2 regions of the uncultured Virgibacillus sp. genome follow, and region 1 is predicted to be linked to the other one. Evidence: predicted binding sites of a transcription regulator. Region 1 holds the regulator's gene; the other holds the start of a gene.

Region 1 (8,871 bases):
CCAACAAATGAAGTTTACGCATTTTTAGTTACCGTCAAAGAACCAGAATACGTGTTCGAAACAGATTTAATATGGGAAGCAGTTAAAAAACCACCACTTATTGTGGAACCAGCAGCATATTTCCAACCACTGTAACTATGGCCAATATATGATTTACTTACAGCATACCATTTTTTGTCCTTGTGAACGATGGAACCTTGGTCAAAATTATCGACAAGTTTGTCTTCTTCACTTAGATTATAAAAGGGTACAGAATAATCGATCATTGCATCTGCAGGAATGGATTCTATGTAAAAATCTACAACCGTTTCTCCCGCGGCTAAACCGTCATGTAAAAAATCGTCGTTTGTTTCTGCATTAAACTCGTTTGAAAATTTAGATATTTAGTAATAACTATGACATATCTACAATACTTTCTTGCTTTTTAATATGGCATACATCCAATGAACGAGCTTATTAGCGCAAGCAAAGGTGAGAATTTATATAGAAGGTTATTACAAGCAAATGTAGATTCGCATTGTAAATGTTACGTTGGAGTAAATCATGTTTTTTTCAACTCACTGGTATCAGTCTAGCAGCTAGGAATACCATTCTTGATGTTGCAATCATTATTGCAACAAAATCTCAATTGCGAATATAGGATGCTGTTATTATGCTAGTTGATTATCGTTTTTGACATTCACTAAAACAGTATGATTTTAGCAAATGTATAATGATGAATTACGTTTACTTTAGTTTAGAAAAGCCCCGTCTCAATAATGGACGGGGCTTTTCTGAACGGTATGAAAAATAAATTAACGTTAATTAGTATTTATAGTTCCAATATTCTCAAGTTCTTTATTGTTGCTCAAAGGACAAGTCATTTCGTTACAACGTATGATTTTATTGTTAGCTAATTCAAAAATCGCTATTACTTCAACATCGCCCGTTTCTCCGTTTTTCTTATTTACATGAACAATATATCTGAGAGTTACTGTTTGTTTGGCTTCGTCAAACAGAAAATCATAAAAAGGAGAAACTGACATGGCTGCTACATGCTCTTTTAATGTGACGATATGATTTGTGAAATCAATCATATTTGTACGCACTCCATCGGTTACTTGAATGTATTGTTCACTAAAATATTCAGGAATTTGATTAATATTTAAGTTCACAATAATTTCCTGATAAACTTCCGTAAAAAATTGATATGCTTGTTTTTTATTCATCATCTTTTCCTCCTTGGATAATTTGACCAGACCAAGCGTCCAAAAATCTTATGATAACTTTTAATTCAGATTCAGAAAATTGATCAAGTAATTTAGAATACCGCTCTTTAGCTGTTTGATGTAGTTTGTCATGGATGATCGATAACTTGTGTCCTGAATCAGTTAAAGCGTAATAAATGGCTTTCTGATTAGATATTTTCTTCTCTGCAATGATCATATTTTTCTCAATTAAGGTGTGAATCGCTTTAGAAACAGCTGGTCTAGAAATCCCTAAGCTTTTTGCTAAAAATGCATTGTTAACCCGTGTTGGATTATTCTTAATCAAAGAGACAATATGCATTTGTGTTAAGGTCCATTTATTTCCATCGATTGAATCTTTGTAAGAAGTATAGTTAGAGCTCTTTAATTTTTTCTCACGTTGTACAATAAAATTTTCAATTGCAGCAATTGCTTTTTCTATCTCAGAAGTTTTCATGTGTACCTCCTTTATTTTTGTTAACCAGTTAACAACATTTTAACATGTATGAATGAAATGTCAATTTTTCCAATGAAGAGTACGCATGAGCAAAAGTGAAAGCTAAAATGAAAAGCAAAATACTGATAAATTGAAACTTCAATCAGTTGGGGTGTTACTGCCAGTTATATGCGGGATAAAATACCAACTATAACGGACAAGAGCTTACGTATATTGAACAGGAGGAAAGCATAAGCGTTCTATTTCGAGTGAATATTGACAGTAGATCATTCATTCTTACAATAATGTCATCAAGATGAAAGGTAATTCTATGGCTAGTAGCTATCTGATCTTTTAAGCTATGAATAAATATGATATTAAAAGTGGGGTGATGTAGATGAAGAATATGTTGAGGATACTATTCATTTTGCTAGCCATTATAGTTATAGCTCTGTTTGCCTTTACTGCGTTAGTAAAAAATGAAGTAGCAGATATGCTTAATCCTCTTATTCCTAAGACGAGTGTTTACGTAAAAATTGACGGTACTGCTAAAGAGATGGAAGGACCAAGATATGAATATACATTATCGGGGTATGAAAAATCTGGTGATGTACGAACTGTAACATTTTCGGCTAGTAAAAAACTACGGGAGGGAGCTTATATTCGCTTAACAACTAAACGTAGTTATGTAAAGGAATGGGAGGAAGTTCCATATGATACTATACCAGAAGATGCGAAAGAAAAACTGTGAGTTCCATTCTATTAAATATACACAGGTATGTTGATGGGAGCTAAGTAAGCTTGACAAGTAAATTTGATTGCTCACTAAAATGATCTAAAGACAAGTTACACAAATTGATCTATATGTAAAAAATAAAATGAAACTATCATCAGTGGGGATTCTGTTTATTCCCCACTGATTGTTAGTACCACAAGGGTATGACCTAATGGCCCTTATACCAATCGGACAATTACTGGCAGCCGATCCCTCACTTACTAATATTGGCTTTCCTTGAAGTGGGAATGTTACTACCTGTGATAATGCTGGATACGATAGGCAATGAAAATCAAAATACGATATTTGGTAGCGAATAGTAAAAACCGTAAATATCTTTCATTTACGGTTTTTTTGCGTATGATAGAATTCATGATGTAAATATCTTCATGTAATGCTTACTATTCCGACATTTTATTCGTTTATTGATATTCATTAAACCTATTGTTATATTGGAAGATGTATATATTTTTATATAAAGGGGGTAATTATTTGAGATTTTGGATAGGTTTAGGACTAGCTGTTATTTTTGAGGTAATCGGTGTAATTTTTTTAAATTATTCCTACGGACTAACCAAGCTTATCCCAACGATCATTGCGATTACTTTTTATTTATCCTCTATTTTATTATATATGTGGAATACTAGAGGAAAAGAAGTAGGAGTAGTTGGGGCATTGTTTGCTGGACTTGGGACGATTATAATCCTTTTAATAGGTTTTTTTGCATTTGATGAAAAAATTTCCACACTTAAATTAATAGGTATTATTTTGATCCTAATAGGTGTAGTTAACCTTAGTAAAAACCCTAAACAAAAAGGAGTGGTGCAGAAATGGGAATATCTCTCTTAATGATATCAACCATTTGTGCTGTTGTTGGCCATATATTTGTCAAAAAAACAGATGGCATGACAAAAATAAGGTACATATTGTCAGCATTAGTTTCGTTTATGGCAGCTATAACGCTATTATCCATTGCTATAAAATACATGAATATGGGTATAGCCTTTGCGATATGGTCAGGACTGTCTATTGTCTTTAATAATTTATTTAATATAATCGTATACAAAGAAGAATTTTCTTTTCGTAAATTAAGAGGTCTATTATTCATTATTGCAGGCGTTGTTATATTAGAAGCCTTTTGAATGAATAAGGTAAAACCAAAATAATTACGTTACATACATCTCACATATGTCAATATAGTCAGTTAGAAAGCTATGTTGACATATAGTAGATTATTAAAGTGCTAAGAAATTTTCTTGTTTAACGTAATTTTCTGTCAATTAAGACGTAGATCACATATCGCATATATTTATACTATATATCTTTAGTTTTTAAATGTCAATAGTATATATTCCTAATAGTAATTCTTAAGAATCAGCAGGATGATAGAAGAAAGAACTTTTGTGCTGGTTTTGTACAAACAAGCCAGTTATATTCTTGATGAGGTTAATGGCAAGGGGGAGAAATTACGTAATCAATGTAGTAAGGAAAATCGGCTTTTTAAGTCTATAGATGTAAAAATTACTAGATTCTATCATCTGGTAATAGGGATAAAGCTCAAACTTTTTCTATACCAGCCTGTGTTATTAATGAATACCCTTATCTTAGGGGATTTGCAAACTCCATAATTTCTCGGTTAACTAGCAATAGATTTATTTAGTTATTCTGATAATATGTACCAAACTTCTTAGAAGGTGAAACTTCAATCAGTGGGGGGGACTTTCTTTTCACTACTGATTGTTAGTACCACAAGGATATAACTTAAAAAATTTTGCATTTACTGGAAGTGGATCCATCGCTTACCAATGTTTTTCACTTTATTGCTTGAAGTGGGGGTCTTGCTGCCAGTTATATGAAGAATAAACAGTAATGAAAAACAGAAGCTTGTAACTCTGACACAATAAAGAGAGTAAGCTTCTGTTTCTTATATTTCTATGTATAAATTAAAAACGTTAAGAAAGAGGAGTATCGCTTATTTTTATTATCCTTTTATATGTTAATGCTCTTTAGATTTCATTTTTGCTGGCAGTATTAATCGCTCTCCTTTTTCGTAAATAACTAACAATTTCCTTATAATAGTAAGCTTCGGTACTATTTGATACACAAGTATTGCAACTAGAATACTAATTATGGCTCCTACAAAGACATCTGCTGGATAATGTACACCTACCCAAATTCGTGATAGTCCTAAAATCAAGGCTAACATCATCCAAAACACCTTCGCTTGCTTTTTGAAAAGCCAGAAAGTCATACAAAAAGAAAAGAAGAATATCGTATGATCACTTGGAAAAGAATTATCTACCGTATGTTCTACAAGCTTATGGACATTAGCAAGTTCAGCAAAAGGTTGATGATTAGAATGGAATTTCCCTACAAATTTTCCGACTATTTCTGCTAACACAAACGTAATGGATCCGCAAATAATCATAAGCTGATTGTTTTTTTGTCTTCTAAACCAGAAAATGACGATGCCTAGAACTAAAAAAAATATCATATATTCAGCAATGAACGTCATAATTGGATTTAGTATGGAAAACTCCTTACCTAGATTATTCACCATTCGAAACAAGTCAATATTCATTTGATTAAGATTCATAAAACTTTCCTCCTTAGGGTTCTGAGGAAAGTATAGTTATTTTATTTACAATATGGTATTTATTTTCCTTACATCATTCTTACAATCTTGCAAGAATAGAGTCGACGAATTGAAAAGGGGATTTGAAGAGAGCTTATTTACTTTATATATTACTATGAGCATTTTTTAATTAATCAAGTTCATTTGACTATACATAAATGGTAATAAATTACACAAGCTATGTTTATAACGGAGGGATAATAGTGACAGTTAACGAAGGATTACAACAAACAGAAAATGCTTATAATCAATTAGTTGAAGTGAATCGCTTAATGGTAGATGCTGTATTTAACGCATTTTTGTTTTCATGGCAATGGTGGCTAGGTATTGGATTATTTATCATACCTTGGCTCATTTGGTTCTTGTTTAGGAATAAGAAAAGTACAGGGCGGCTTTTAATCGGGGGATTTATCACCATCATTCTTTCATTGTTAATTGACCTTATTGCTTTATCATATGGTTTATGGTCTTATCCTATGAAATTCTCTCCAATATCACCTTTATTATTTCTTCCATATCACTTGGCAATGGCTCCCGTTGCAGTCATGTTTGTTCTACAAATTAAGCCAAACTGGAATCCGTTATTAAAAGGTAGTATTTTTGCTGCAATCGCCGCATTTGGAGGAATGAATTTATTTAATGCAATTGATTTTTATAATCCAAAGGGTTGGTCAACATTCTATGACTTTTTTATCTACTTATTTTTAATTATGATAGCGTATCTTTTTTATAATATGGATAGCTATAAAAAAATAACCGATAAATAATATAAGGATTCAAATTGAGTTTATGAAATATGTATTGTAGAGTTAGTCAAAGATTTAGCGATGAAATCAAGAAGAAAGTCTTCTTAATTTCATCGCTTATTTAACTTTGGCCTGATAAAGTCATCTACATTTTTCATTTTTCGTTTCTCTCGATTTGTTAATTTATCTAGTCTACTAACCGCCTCTTCAAATTCTTCATTGGATATTTGCTTAGAAGCTAATAGTGTACATAGCATAGCGTAGGCGATCGGTTTGGTGTCGACATGCACATTTACATCGACATCTGAATTACCGCTATGTTTAACAACGGATTTATTTGTAATGTGTTGATCTGGAAAACCGTCGTCATATGGTTTTAACGAAAATAGATTAGGTCTCTCCATTAAAAATCACTCACCTTTTAAAGGATAAGTGGGATACATAAGAATATATCCCACTATATTTTTTCTTTTTCTTCTTCTTTCTCCTTGAATCAGCATCAGAGCTGACATCTACATAGGATTCCCACTATTAGAGATTTTTGCAAAGGTACATTTCGATTCCTCGATTTTAGATCGTTGTCATTATCATTTATAATAACGTCACCACCGAAGTCATCGCCGTTTGCGTCTGTCACACCTGCTACATCATCATTTCTTCCACCACATCTACTATTTTTCCACATATTATTTCCTTCTTTTCATTGATATAATGCTAATATATTCAATGTTCATATATTTGAGATGGCTTGTGTCTTATGATAAACGTTTTATTTTGTCTGATAGCCAATTAAATGCGGTAACAATCATGTTTATGAAGGAAAAAATATGCCTTCTACTCAGAAGGCTATGTATAATAGTCTTGATTTTATGGATAAAAGAGCAATGGATTAAACTGATTAGTACTACCATAGAGGAGTAATTCAAAGACCGTTACCATTTGGTAATTCAATCTTTGAAAATAAGCCAATATGTCCTCTAATGATTCAACTGTTTGACTACGATTTCCACCAGAGTCATCCAGTAAAATAATATCCCCAGGTGTCACATTTGACTTCACATGATTGGCAATTTTTTAGCCCCTGGTCTTCTCCGGTCTTAGGGCGATTCGTGAAATCACCTCGTTTCTGGGTGCAGGAGCTAGACATGGCTCACGCCCATCTTTATCCACATAGACAAATTTTATTTCCTAGACTATAAAAAAACTGCCAATTGGCAGTTTTTAATGGATGTTTCTATATAGACCGATAACCTTACCTAGAATCGTTACGTTATCGTAAATAAGTGGTTCCATTGTTGAATTTTCAGGCTGTAAACGAATATGATCCTTTTCTTTAAAGAAACGTTTAACCGTTGCCTCATTTTCATCTGTCATCGCTACAACGATATCACTGTTGATAGCAGTGTTCTGTTGCTTTACTATTACCATGTCTCCATCCAAAATACCGGCTTCTATCATACTTTCACCTTCAATGACAAGTACAAATAAGTTATCATCTGGACTCGCACTATTGGATGGCAATGGAATAAATTCCTCAATATTCTCTACTGCTGTTATTGGAAGACCGGCAGTAACTTTTCCAATGACTGGTGCATAGCGCGCTTCATTTCTAGGTATATTATTATCTTGAGAAAGATCTAATACCTCTATAGCTCTAGGCTTAGTAGGATCTCTGCGAATAAAACCCTTACTTTCTAGCCTGGAAAGATGACCATGAACAGTTGAACTAGATGCTAGTCCAACGGCTTCGGCAATTTCACGTACAGAAGGTGGGTATCCTTTTTTTGTTACTTCATCTTTAATGTAGTCAAGTATCATTTGCTGCCTTTTCGATAGTTTAGTCATGTATTGATCACCTCGCACATAGGATTAATTATAACTAGTTTACCATCGGGTTGTTGGAAATGCAAACGTTCGTTCGAAAAACACCTTGACAAGATCGTATGTTCGTGTAATACTTAAAACAACAAGCGAACAAAAGTTCCTATACTGATAAGGAGGCCTGTTTCAATGTTCCAAAAAATAACAAAAACAGACGCATTCTACCTCATTGCTTTTGCACTAACGCTCGGATTCTTATATTATTCTATTATCACTAGTTAATTATTTTCATAGGGAGATAGTATGTTGAGGGCAATTATTTATTGCAGAGTTAGTACAGATAAGGAAACACAGGAAACGTCACTTGCAAGACAAAAGCATGAATTAATGGAATTAGCAACAAACAATCATTTAACGGTTAGTTGTTGCATCCAAGAACAAGAGAGTGGCTATAAGATTGATAGAGATGGCATTTTTCAGTTGCTTGATCTGTTTTCTGATGGAGAGGCAGACTGTTTACTCATTCAGGACGAAACTCGTCTAGGTAGAGGTAATACAAAAATAGCGCTGTTCCATCAACTACATAAATTAAACATACCCATCTATACTTCTTACCATGATGGTAAGTTAGAACTATCTGAAGCAGATTCCATGGTTCTTCAAATTGTTGGCATTGTGGAAGAATATCAGCGAAAAATACATAATGCTAAAATAAAAAGAGGTATTCAAAGAGCTATTAAAAACGGCTATAATCCTAGTAACAATTTATCCAATCAAGATAAGGCACCTGGTCGTGAGCGAAAGACTTTTCCTATTGAAGAAGTGGTACGTCTGCGGGAAAACAATCTGACATTCGAAGAGATTGCCACTACATTAAATGGATTAGGTTATTCCGTTTCGAAGGCTACGGTCCATAGAAGGTATCAGGAATTTCAAAATACTTGAATATATGATATGGTAGAGGTAAGATAAAAAGGCAAGAACACTAATTATGTTCTTGCCTTTTCTATTTTCGTACAACTACAATTTCAAAACTTTCTATATGAAACTGGAGGTTATTAGATGCTATCTAAAGATAAAATAGAACGTATAAATGTATTAGCAAAAAAAGCAAAAGAAGAAGGTCTATCTGCAGTTGAAAAGAAGGAGCAAGAAAAGTTACGTCAAGAGTACTTGCAAAACGTTCGAAGCTCATTTAAAAATCAATTTAAATCGATGACAGTTGTTGACCC
Region 2 (8,871 bases), on a different contig from region 1:
TGTTTATTATACGTTGCGTACGAATAGAATCAAAATGGACAAATGCATCATCTATCATAAACGGTAGTGCATGCCTTTCACTCATACTACTACTAATCGCTAATCGCAAGGAAACATATAACTGATCAATCGTTCCCTGTGATAACTCCTTTATCGTAAAGCGCGTGCCATCATTTCTCTCTACCTTAAACGGAACATCCTGTGATGGAGGATATACTTTTTGATATCGATTTCCGGTCAATTCTGCAAAAAATAATGACGTTTCCTCGATAATTTCGCTCAAATATTTATCGCGGTAAGACCGCTTCGTTCTGAGTAGTAATTCTTTGGCCGTTTTCATAACAGCCCATTTTTTTACTAACTGGTTTAGTTTTTCCTTATCTTGCTCTATAAGATGTATGGAATCTGAATATTCTTCAGACATTTCTATTGAGGTTATCATGGCATTACGATCTGCCAAAGTCTGTCTGCCTTTTTCTAGAGCTTCTTCTAAATTGCTTATGCGTTCTTTTGTTTGCTCTAACTCCATTCGTAAGGAATCTGCATCCATGTCCTCTTGCGTATAATGCTGCCAAGTAGTAGCCTTAAACAAGGCAGAGAGTTGACTTTCCAGCTTTGCTCTGCTATTAGTTAAGGTACGTTTTTCGTCTACTATTTTGGCCTTCTTATAGAAATCCTCCTCTGAATTAACCTCGGCAATTGTAAATAACTTTGCCATTTCTTGTTCATAGGTTTTCATTTTTTCATTCAGATTATATTGATTTTCCATTGTCTCCTGAAGTAGTTGCTGATTAAAGTCTAGTTGCTTTATCGTTTCATCGTTTTCCTCAACGATATGCATAATCCAATCATACTGCTGTTTAATGGGTTTACCTTTCCCATCCCGATTTACTTTTGATAAAAACATTGATATTCTATCTGACATTTTTTCTAATGCTTCTTGATTTTCCGTAATTCTGTCTCTATATTCCTGCAATTGCTTCGACATTCTAATACTATTTTTTAGTTCATGGAAAAATTCCGGCCAGTAAGTCGGATTAATCTCCTGTAAAAAGGGATATTGTTCGTGTTGTTCCTTCATTTGATTTTCGATCCGTTGATATCTTTCCATATGCTGGAACTGTTTTTCTTCCCATTGTAATAAGGATATTTCGGTTGTTTTTAGCTGCTCTTGTAATGACCGAATCTCATTCTTTAACTGCTGTTGCTGTTCAAGCTTACTTTCTAATTCTAAACATTCCTTCTCCGTGACGTTATTACTTGGCTGCGGTTTTTCTGAATGTAGCATATGATCAATTTCAGCTATTGATTTTTTTTGCCAAAACCATTGACCTACACCTGTCATCAACACAAACATAGCAATTACCAAGAATAAATTTCGTTCTATTGTTATTGCGACCAGTAAACAAATCAAAGCTGCTGAAATTGCTGCTAACACAATGTATTTTGCTTTTCTTTCTTTCATTAATTTCTTATACTGCCAGTCTTTACTTCGTTGGTTTTGAACATGGTTTATTTGCTGTAGCATTTCCGAATGCTTAACAGATATCAACTGATGTTGCCATTCATCGATTGTTCTCTCTGGATAAAGATTTTCTCTTCCAGTATCTATTTGATTCCATAAGATCGTTCGCTGTTTGTTAAGTTGGTTACGTTCTATATCTAATTGCTCTTTTTCAAGATCAAGCTTATCCAAGTCGTTTTTTATATGCTTCCAATGCTTTTCTGTGTGAAAGGATAGATGAGTGTTTTGTAAGTCTTCTTCATTTAAAGAAATGTTTAGATTTTCTAACGTTTTTTCAATATGTAGCTGTTGCTTTTGTAATGCAACCTGCAGTCTGTTATTTTCTTGTTGGTACGCTTCATAAGAAGCTTTATCCGCTAATAAATCCTTTGCTTCCTGTATAATAACTTCGTTTACTTTTCTCTCCTCTAATGAATGAATCGTTTCGGATAACCGACGTATATTTTCATGTGAAACTGCATTTTCACTTTTAAGTGGTAGTAACAACTCTTTTTGCTTTTCCAATCTCTCTCTGCCACTCTCCGGAAAAGCTAACACTTCAGGTAAGTGTTGTAACCGTTCCATAACTGCTTGATATTCCTGAATAATTGGCCAAGCATGATGCTTCTTTTCCAACTTAATTCGCTTTGCCGTTTCTTGTTCTAAATCAATTCGAAGCGCCTGTAGTTCCTTTTCTATTTGCTGAGCTTCTAATTTCTTATTTCGATAGGAACCTTCCGATTTTTTCCATTTATCTAAACGTTCTTGCATTTGCTGTAAATTACTTAATTGCTGGTTAATCGCTGGTTTTTTGCCGTATGGTTTATATAACTCACCTATTTTAGAATCCAATTGCTTCTCAACGGTATACAAATTCGTAGAGCCCGTCATACCAATGCCTAAAATAACATCCCCCAGATCATCTTCTTTCATCGTTGTTATAGTAGCTAAATCATTTGCAGAAAATGAAAAGATTGATTGGTAGATAGCATAATTCATTCCTTTTAAACGTTCTTTTAACCATTGCTCCTCTTCTTCATTGCCATCAGCAGTGTAACAAACAGCAGCACCATTTCGTACTTCATGAAATCGCTCAATAGTAAATCGTACTCCCTTATCAACAACGGTAAGTCTTCCCCCCATTTTCCCACTCGTTTTTGGTCGATAAAACTCTCGTTGCTTAGGTGGTAAACCAAAAAGCATAAAAAGAATGAAAGTATGTAAGGTTGATTTGCCTGATTCGTTTTCTCCATAAATATACGTTACCTGTTGGTTTGAAAAATCGATCGTATCGTCTACCCATTTACCAAAGCCAAATATGGTAGCTTGTTCAAATTTCACGCTCTTCCCTCATTCCTTTAATAGCTCATAAATAAGTAATTCTTTAACAGCTGTTTTCAATGCCATCTCTTCTTCTATTGTTAATCGTTCCACAAATTTACGAGCACGTTTCTGTTGATATATTTCGGCAATAAACGGTTGAATGGATTGATTGTCAATTTCATAGAGTAATTCACTAATGAAATGATCTCCCTTGTATAATTCTCGATCAAAGCTAGCTACCTTTTTACTCACGCTATATCGAAAAATATAACTCCAAACCGATGATTGTATCGTTGCCTCATTTATTAACTCCATCATTTCTTCCATCCTACCATCCTGTTGCCATTTAGTTATTCGTTGATCCGTACTTATTAAAGTTAAATCAATTAATTGTGGTGTTGAATAGGTAAGATTATTTACATGCTCCATTAATACCGATTCCACTTCATGTACGGAATTACATGGGGATACATTAACAACAAGTGGATTAATTTGAATGGCTTGCAGTGGAATGAAAGCCAGATCAGTCGTTCCTTCATTTAATACAACATGATAACAACCTTTCATCCCTGTTTCTTTTCGATTTCTGCCTTGGATATTTCCAGGATAGACTATTGCAGGAGTTTCTTTTAAAATTTGTCGTTTATGGATATGACCAAGCGCCCAATAATCGAAGTGCCTTTCAGATAGTTCTTGTACTTGAAATGGCGCATACCTGTCATGTTCTGTATTACTTTGAACACTTCCATGTAGCATTGCGATATGAAATGGAACTGAAGTATCGGTTATTTGAAATTCATTTACTTTATTTGCTACTACAGCACGATTCTCATAACTAAAACCGTAAATCAAAGCTAATACCTCTCCATTTCGTTGGTACGGAAAAGGTTGAACCTCTTCCTTTGAAAATATATATACATTATCGGGATAGGCTACAGGATGTTTATTCCCATTTATGTAATCATGATTTCCATAAGACATGTAAACATAAATTTCATGATTCTGTAATTTTTCAAATGCTTTCTTTAATCGTATTTGAGCTTTTAAACTTTGTTTTTCATTATCAAACAAATCTCCAACGATTAACACGAAATCAACACGTTGATTAATAGCGGCTTGTACTAAGTTATCTAATGCTACAAATGTACTCTCCCTCACCTCTTTAAATATAGGGTCAGGTGTATTTGCTAATCCTTTAAACGGACTATCCAAATGCAAGTCAGCAGCATGAATAAACGATAATTGCTTTGACATATAAATTCCTCCATCTTTCTTCATTTTAGCAAACAACCGAATAGAATGCACGTTCGATTAATTACATACAAAAAGATAGCTGTCCGTATAATCAAGCAATTTCTGCTGCTTACAAAGCTTTTCAAGATGGCAAACGATTTGTTAGCTTACCGTCTTAATGAATAACGAGCGTATGAACCCCCGGCATAGCCAGGGGTTTTCTAACATGAACAAAAGCGTAACCGCCCTGTTAGCAACGTAGCAACTGAAGCGAGTCAACGGAGATTAAGGAGCACGGTGTGCTTGCGAGCCGATGATGACTTATCGTCAGGGCGATTCGTGAAGTTACCTCGTTTCTGGGCGCCGGAGCTGGACGCGGCTCAACAGGCCCATATTTATCCACATGGGCTAATTTTATAATTTCCTGGACTATAAAAAAACTTGTAGAAAACGTAAAGGTTTTCTACAAGTAAAGGTCTATCAATAGGCAAACGATTAACATTTATTCTTTTTTTGATAGCGCGATTGCCTTTTTAAAATCTTTTAAAGAGCTGGATCGACCGTACATCAGCACTCCGCCTTTATAAACTTTTGCACCTAGTAATGCTAATAATACTATCGTGGCTACAAGTATACCGATAGATAAAGCTACCTCCCAAACAGGTATATCAAGCATTCCAACTCTTAAAAACATAATTATAGGTGAGAAAAATGGTATGAACGATGTAATTTGTACTAAACTCGACTCTGGCATACTTAATCCATAGATTGCGATAAAGAAAGCAATCATGATTAAAAAAGTCATCGGCATAATTAACTGCTGTGCATCTTCAATCCTACTCACCAATGAACCAAGCATAGCTGCAAGGGTTCCATAGAGTAAATACCCTAAGATAAAAAATACAATGGCATACACGTAAATAGATATAGACATGTCACCAATTCCAAAATACGTGAAGACTCCCTCCGTAAGCTCATCTTGCTTTGAACGAATTTGTGTATAACCGACTACGAGCAGTAAACCAATTTGAGTCAATCCCAACAATGCGATTCCAATAATTTTAGCAAACATATGAGTGACTGGTGACGCACTTGAGATTAAAATTTCCATCACCCTTGACGATTTCTCTGTCGCTACGTCAGTAGCTATCATGTTTCCATACATGATGACTGCCATATATAATACGAACATCATCACATAAACAATTCCCCGTGCTTGATTTAACTCTTCATCTGTCTTTGCCGTTTTATCTAGTGCAACTGTTTGAAAGGATACCGGGGCATTAATCTCCGCTAATGTAGCTGCATCAATCTCTGCTTGTTCCGTCGCATAGGATACCTTCAATTGCTGGAGTTGTTGCTCTATAAACAGCTGATTTCCTGTTTCCGATACATTATTTGCATAATAGGTCGCTTCGGGTAATTGCTTTTTATTGATCGATAAATTTATAAATGCCTTATATTCCTCATTCTGTACTGCCTGCTTTGCTTCTTCTACCGTTCCATTATAGGAAGTTAGTTCAACTTTTTCATTCGATTGTTCTACAAGCTCATTCAACGGTTCAAAAAGTTCATTGGAATCATCGATAACGACTATCTGATCTGCTTTATCATTAGAGAACATGTCTATAATGGACTGAATATTCACCAGGCCAATAATTAATAGTAACGAAAGTAAGGTGGTAATAATAAATGACTTTGTTTTTATTCGAGTCATATATGTGTGTCCAAGGATAATCCAGAACTTATTCATAAGACGCACCCACTTTCTCTATGAAAATATCATTTAACGAAGGTTCTTCTAATTCAAATTTACGAATAAATCCTTTTCCTTGCAGCGCTTGAAATATATCCTGCGAAATTGCTTCACTTTCTATTTGTAAGCGGCAACCTTCCATTACATTCTTATAGGTCACCACTCCAGGAAAACTTTGCAGAAAATCCAATGGAAACGATGCATGAATAATTAAATTTTTCCTACCATATGAGCGTTTAATATCCTGTAATGACCCTTGAACAACCTGCTTTCCTTTATGAAGAATGCAGAGATGCTCACATAGCTCTTCCACATGCTCCATGCGATGAGAAGAAAATACTATAGATGTTCCCTTGTCTTTTAAATCGATTACTGCTTCTTTAAGCATTTCAACATTGACCGGATCAAGTCCAGAAAACGGTTCATCTAAAATAACTAATTTAGGTTGATGAATGATGGATGAGATGAATTGAATTTTTTGCTGATTACCTTTGGATAGCTCTTCCACCTTCTTATTCATGTATTCTGGTATCTTGAATCGTTCAAGCCATCCCGTTAGTTTATCTACTACTTCAATTTTTTTCATACCACGAAGCTTTCCTAAATAAATAAGCTGGTCTTTAACGGTTAGCTTTGGATATAGTCCTCTTTCTTCTGGGAGATACCCTATTAAATGACTTTTATCATAATGTATGGCTTCACCATTCCAAGAAATATTTCCTTCTGTTCGATCTAATAAGCCTAATATCATTCGAAATGTTGTCGTCTTACCTGCACCATTTCCCCCAAGGAAGCCGAACATTTCCTTTTCAGGGATCTCTAAAGAAAGTGCGTCTACAGCCGTATGTGAGCCAAATCGCTTTGTCACATCTTCTATTTTTAGCGTCATTAAAATCCTTCCCCCTTTTCTTTAATCTGTACTACGATCCAAATGGTTAATTGTTTCATTTTAGCCTGAGCTTTTGCTACGAAAGCAGAAACGTAATGTGCAACATCCTACGAATAACATGACTATAAACCAAGAGAAAATATATATTACATGCTATCCTAAAGCCTTGCCTTAAGTTGATTAGTTTCTTGTAATAGTGAAAATTCAATCAATTGGGGATTTGGTTTATCCCCCTATATTGGTTTCACATGATTGCTTCAAGTAAGAACCTTAATGCCATATGTGGAATAACACTCTGTACCAAATAGATATCAGAGTCCTGCTCGATTAGCGAGAAATCCTCCTTTAACACCTATCATCCCTATCAAATATAAAATTCAATCAAATATCTTCGCAAGTAGTAATAATAAACTTAATTTCACCTTTCTCTCTTAAAATATTTGCTCATCGGGAAACTTGTGACTTTTATACTAAATCCACCCTACGTAACCGCTAATCCTCCCGTTTTTCTCGGATCTATGTTTTCAAAGTTAGCTATTTCACCTTATAATAAGGTAAAATTTACACACAGTATACATACGAATCTTTTAAATTATCAAGTCTACTTACACGTTAAAGAAAAGGGGTTTTAATGAAGGAATTTACGCAGTCCTGTCGAATATATATAAGTAAGTTACTTCAAGGAGGAGCATATGTTATGAGAAACTATACACTAACTGTATTTAACCGTTCAGGTGAAAAGCTATTGGATGAAACATATACCGCCGCTAGTGATGATGAAGCAAAAGAAATTGGAACAGCTAAACTAGAAGAGGGAGGTTACCTTGAATATACACATCGCTGTGTTACTCCAGAGGCTAAATTAATATTATTTCATCGATAAATTCCCGCCGTTTTTTCTTCAAAGATCCATAAGCTCTGTTTTCACAACGAAACCGATTTTCTATAACTAGAAAGTCGGTTTCAACCTGTACTTATTTCCCTTTAAATACCGGTTTTCGTTTCTCCAAAAAGGCTTTAACCCCCTCCTGATGATCTTCCGTGTTTCGTAGTTCCCATTGCGATTGCTTCTCTTCTTCTAAATAATAACGTAATACTTCCTTTTGCTTGGAATGATATATCATTTTGGTTTGCAGCATGGCAGCTAATGGTGTTTCTAATAGTTGATTGGCCAACTTAGTCGCATGAGGCATCGCTTTATCCTCTGCTGTAATGTCAACCAACCCCATTTGTTTTGCCTTTATCCCATCCACTTGTTTTAATCCCCAAATAAATTGCTTTGCTTGCTGTGTACCAAGCCGTTCCTGTAACCAAAAATGACCACCGCCATCAGGTACAAGTCCTACACCAATAAATAGCATGCCTAATTTTGCCTCTTTCTGTGCAACAACAAAGTCAGCAGTTAAAGCAATACTTAAACCCAATCCAGCTACCGATCCATGTATAGATGAAATAATAATTTTAGGCATCATATATAGTTTCAATACAATTTGTTCAATCATTTCCATAATATTATCAAAGTACGATTTATCTGAAAAACCCTTCATCATTGAAATATCTCCACCAGAGCAAAACGCATTTCCTTCTCCTGAAAGAATCACAATTGCATCATCATTTTTTTCAACTTCTTTTATAGTTTGTAACAGTTCTTCCAACATTTCTTCATTTAGTGCATTATAACGTGCTGCCCTGTTGAAGTAAATATATGAAATGCAATCTCTACTTTCGTATATAATCGTGTCTCCCATCTTCTTTACCCCTTTCTGATTTCTATATGTAACCATTCGCTAATATCTACCGATTATCCTGCTTTTAGCAATATTACTTTAATTTTTAAATGGAAAGGAATTTCAGTAAAAGGAGTTTCATGTTTGCTCACCGTTTTAAAAGCTTGGATGCTAACAGTTTAATTAATAAACGTCAAAGAGCGTAGAAAAATACACTTTTTCTACGCTCTACATGCAGCTTTTAACTTATTATTCGTTTTTATCCTCTGATGTACCATAGAGTTCTTCTAAAGGTTTTGTAATAATTCTGCTCACATCATTAATAACTAGATTAAGGCGTTGCTCCTCTTCCATTAATTTAGATATATCTTGATGCTGCTGAACTAATTCAACAACTTGTCTTGCTTTTTCAACTTCTTCTTCAGTAATTTCTTGTCCC

What was found. Region 1 encodes LexA, which represses DNA repair genes until DNA is damaged. Its sites were predicted from a motif close to CGAACATATGTTCG; they were not measured.
Region 2: a site for LexA is predicted at 4,124-4,137, ahead of Q1A47_RS09400 (DNA repair exonuclease). Genes of this name have one in related genera too.

The regions. Positions count from the first base shown of each region.
Region 1 is NZ_CANMAB010000012.1:3,462-12,332, forward strand. It holds gene Q1A47_RS04440 (hypothetical protein) at 15-266, opposite strand; gene Q1A47_RS04445 (nuclear transport factor 2 family protein) at 801-1,208, opposite strand; gene Q1A47_RS04450 (MarR family transcriptional regulator) at 1,201-1,683, opposite strand; gene Q1A47_RS04455 (YxeA family protein) at 2,060-2,413, shown strand; gene Q1A47_RS04460 (multidrug efflux SMR transporter) at 2,930-3,286, shown strand; gene Q1A47_RS04465 (multidrug efflux SMR transporter) at 3,268-3,579, shown strand; gene Q1A47_RS04470 (hypothetical protein) at 3,820-4,065, shown strand; gene Q1A47_RS04475 (undecaprenyl-diphosphatase) at 4,434-5,033, opposite strand; gene Q1A47_RS04480 (CBO0543 family protein) at 5,276-5,839, shown strand; gene Q1A47_RS04485 (hypothetical protein) at 5,929-6,222, opposite strand; gene Q1A47_RS04490 (hypothetical protein) at 6,318-6,503, opposite strand; gene Q1A47_RS04495 (hypothetical protein) at 6,686-6,877, opposite strand; gene lexA (transcriptional repressor LexA) at 7,040-7,663, opposite strand; gene Q1A47_RS04505 (recombinase family protein) at 7,946-8,584, shown strand; gene Q1A47_RS04510 (DUF896 domain-containing protein) at 8,702-8,871, shown strand, end outside.
Region 2 is NZ_CANMAB010000033.1:22,695-31,565, forward strand. It holds gene Q1A47_RS09395 (AAA family ATPase) at 1-2,845, opposite strand, end outside; gene Q1A47_RS09400 (DNA repair exonuclease) at 2,855-4,081, opposite strand; gene Q1A47_RS09405 (ABC transporter permease) at 4,563-5,813, opposite strand; gene Q1A47_RS09410 (ABC transporter ATP-binding protein) at 5,806-6,705, opposite strand; gene Q1A47_RS09415 (YhzD family protein) at 7,403-7,588, shown strand; gene Q1A47_RS09420 (enoyl-CoA hydratase) at 7,680-8,453, opposite strand; gene Q1A47_RS09425 (YlbF family regulator) at 8,682-8,871, opposite strand, start outside.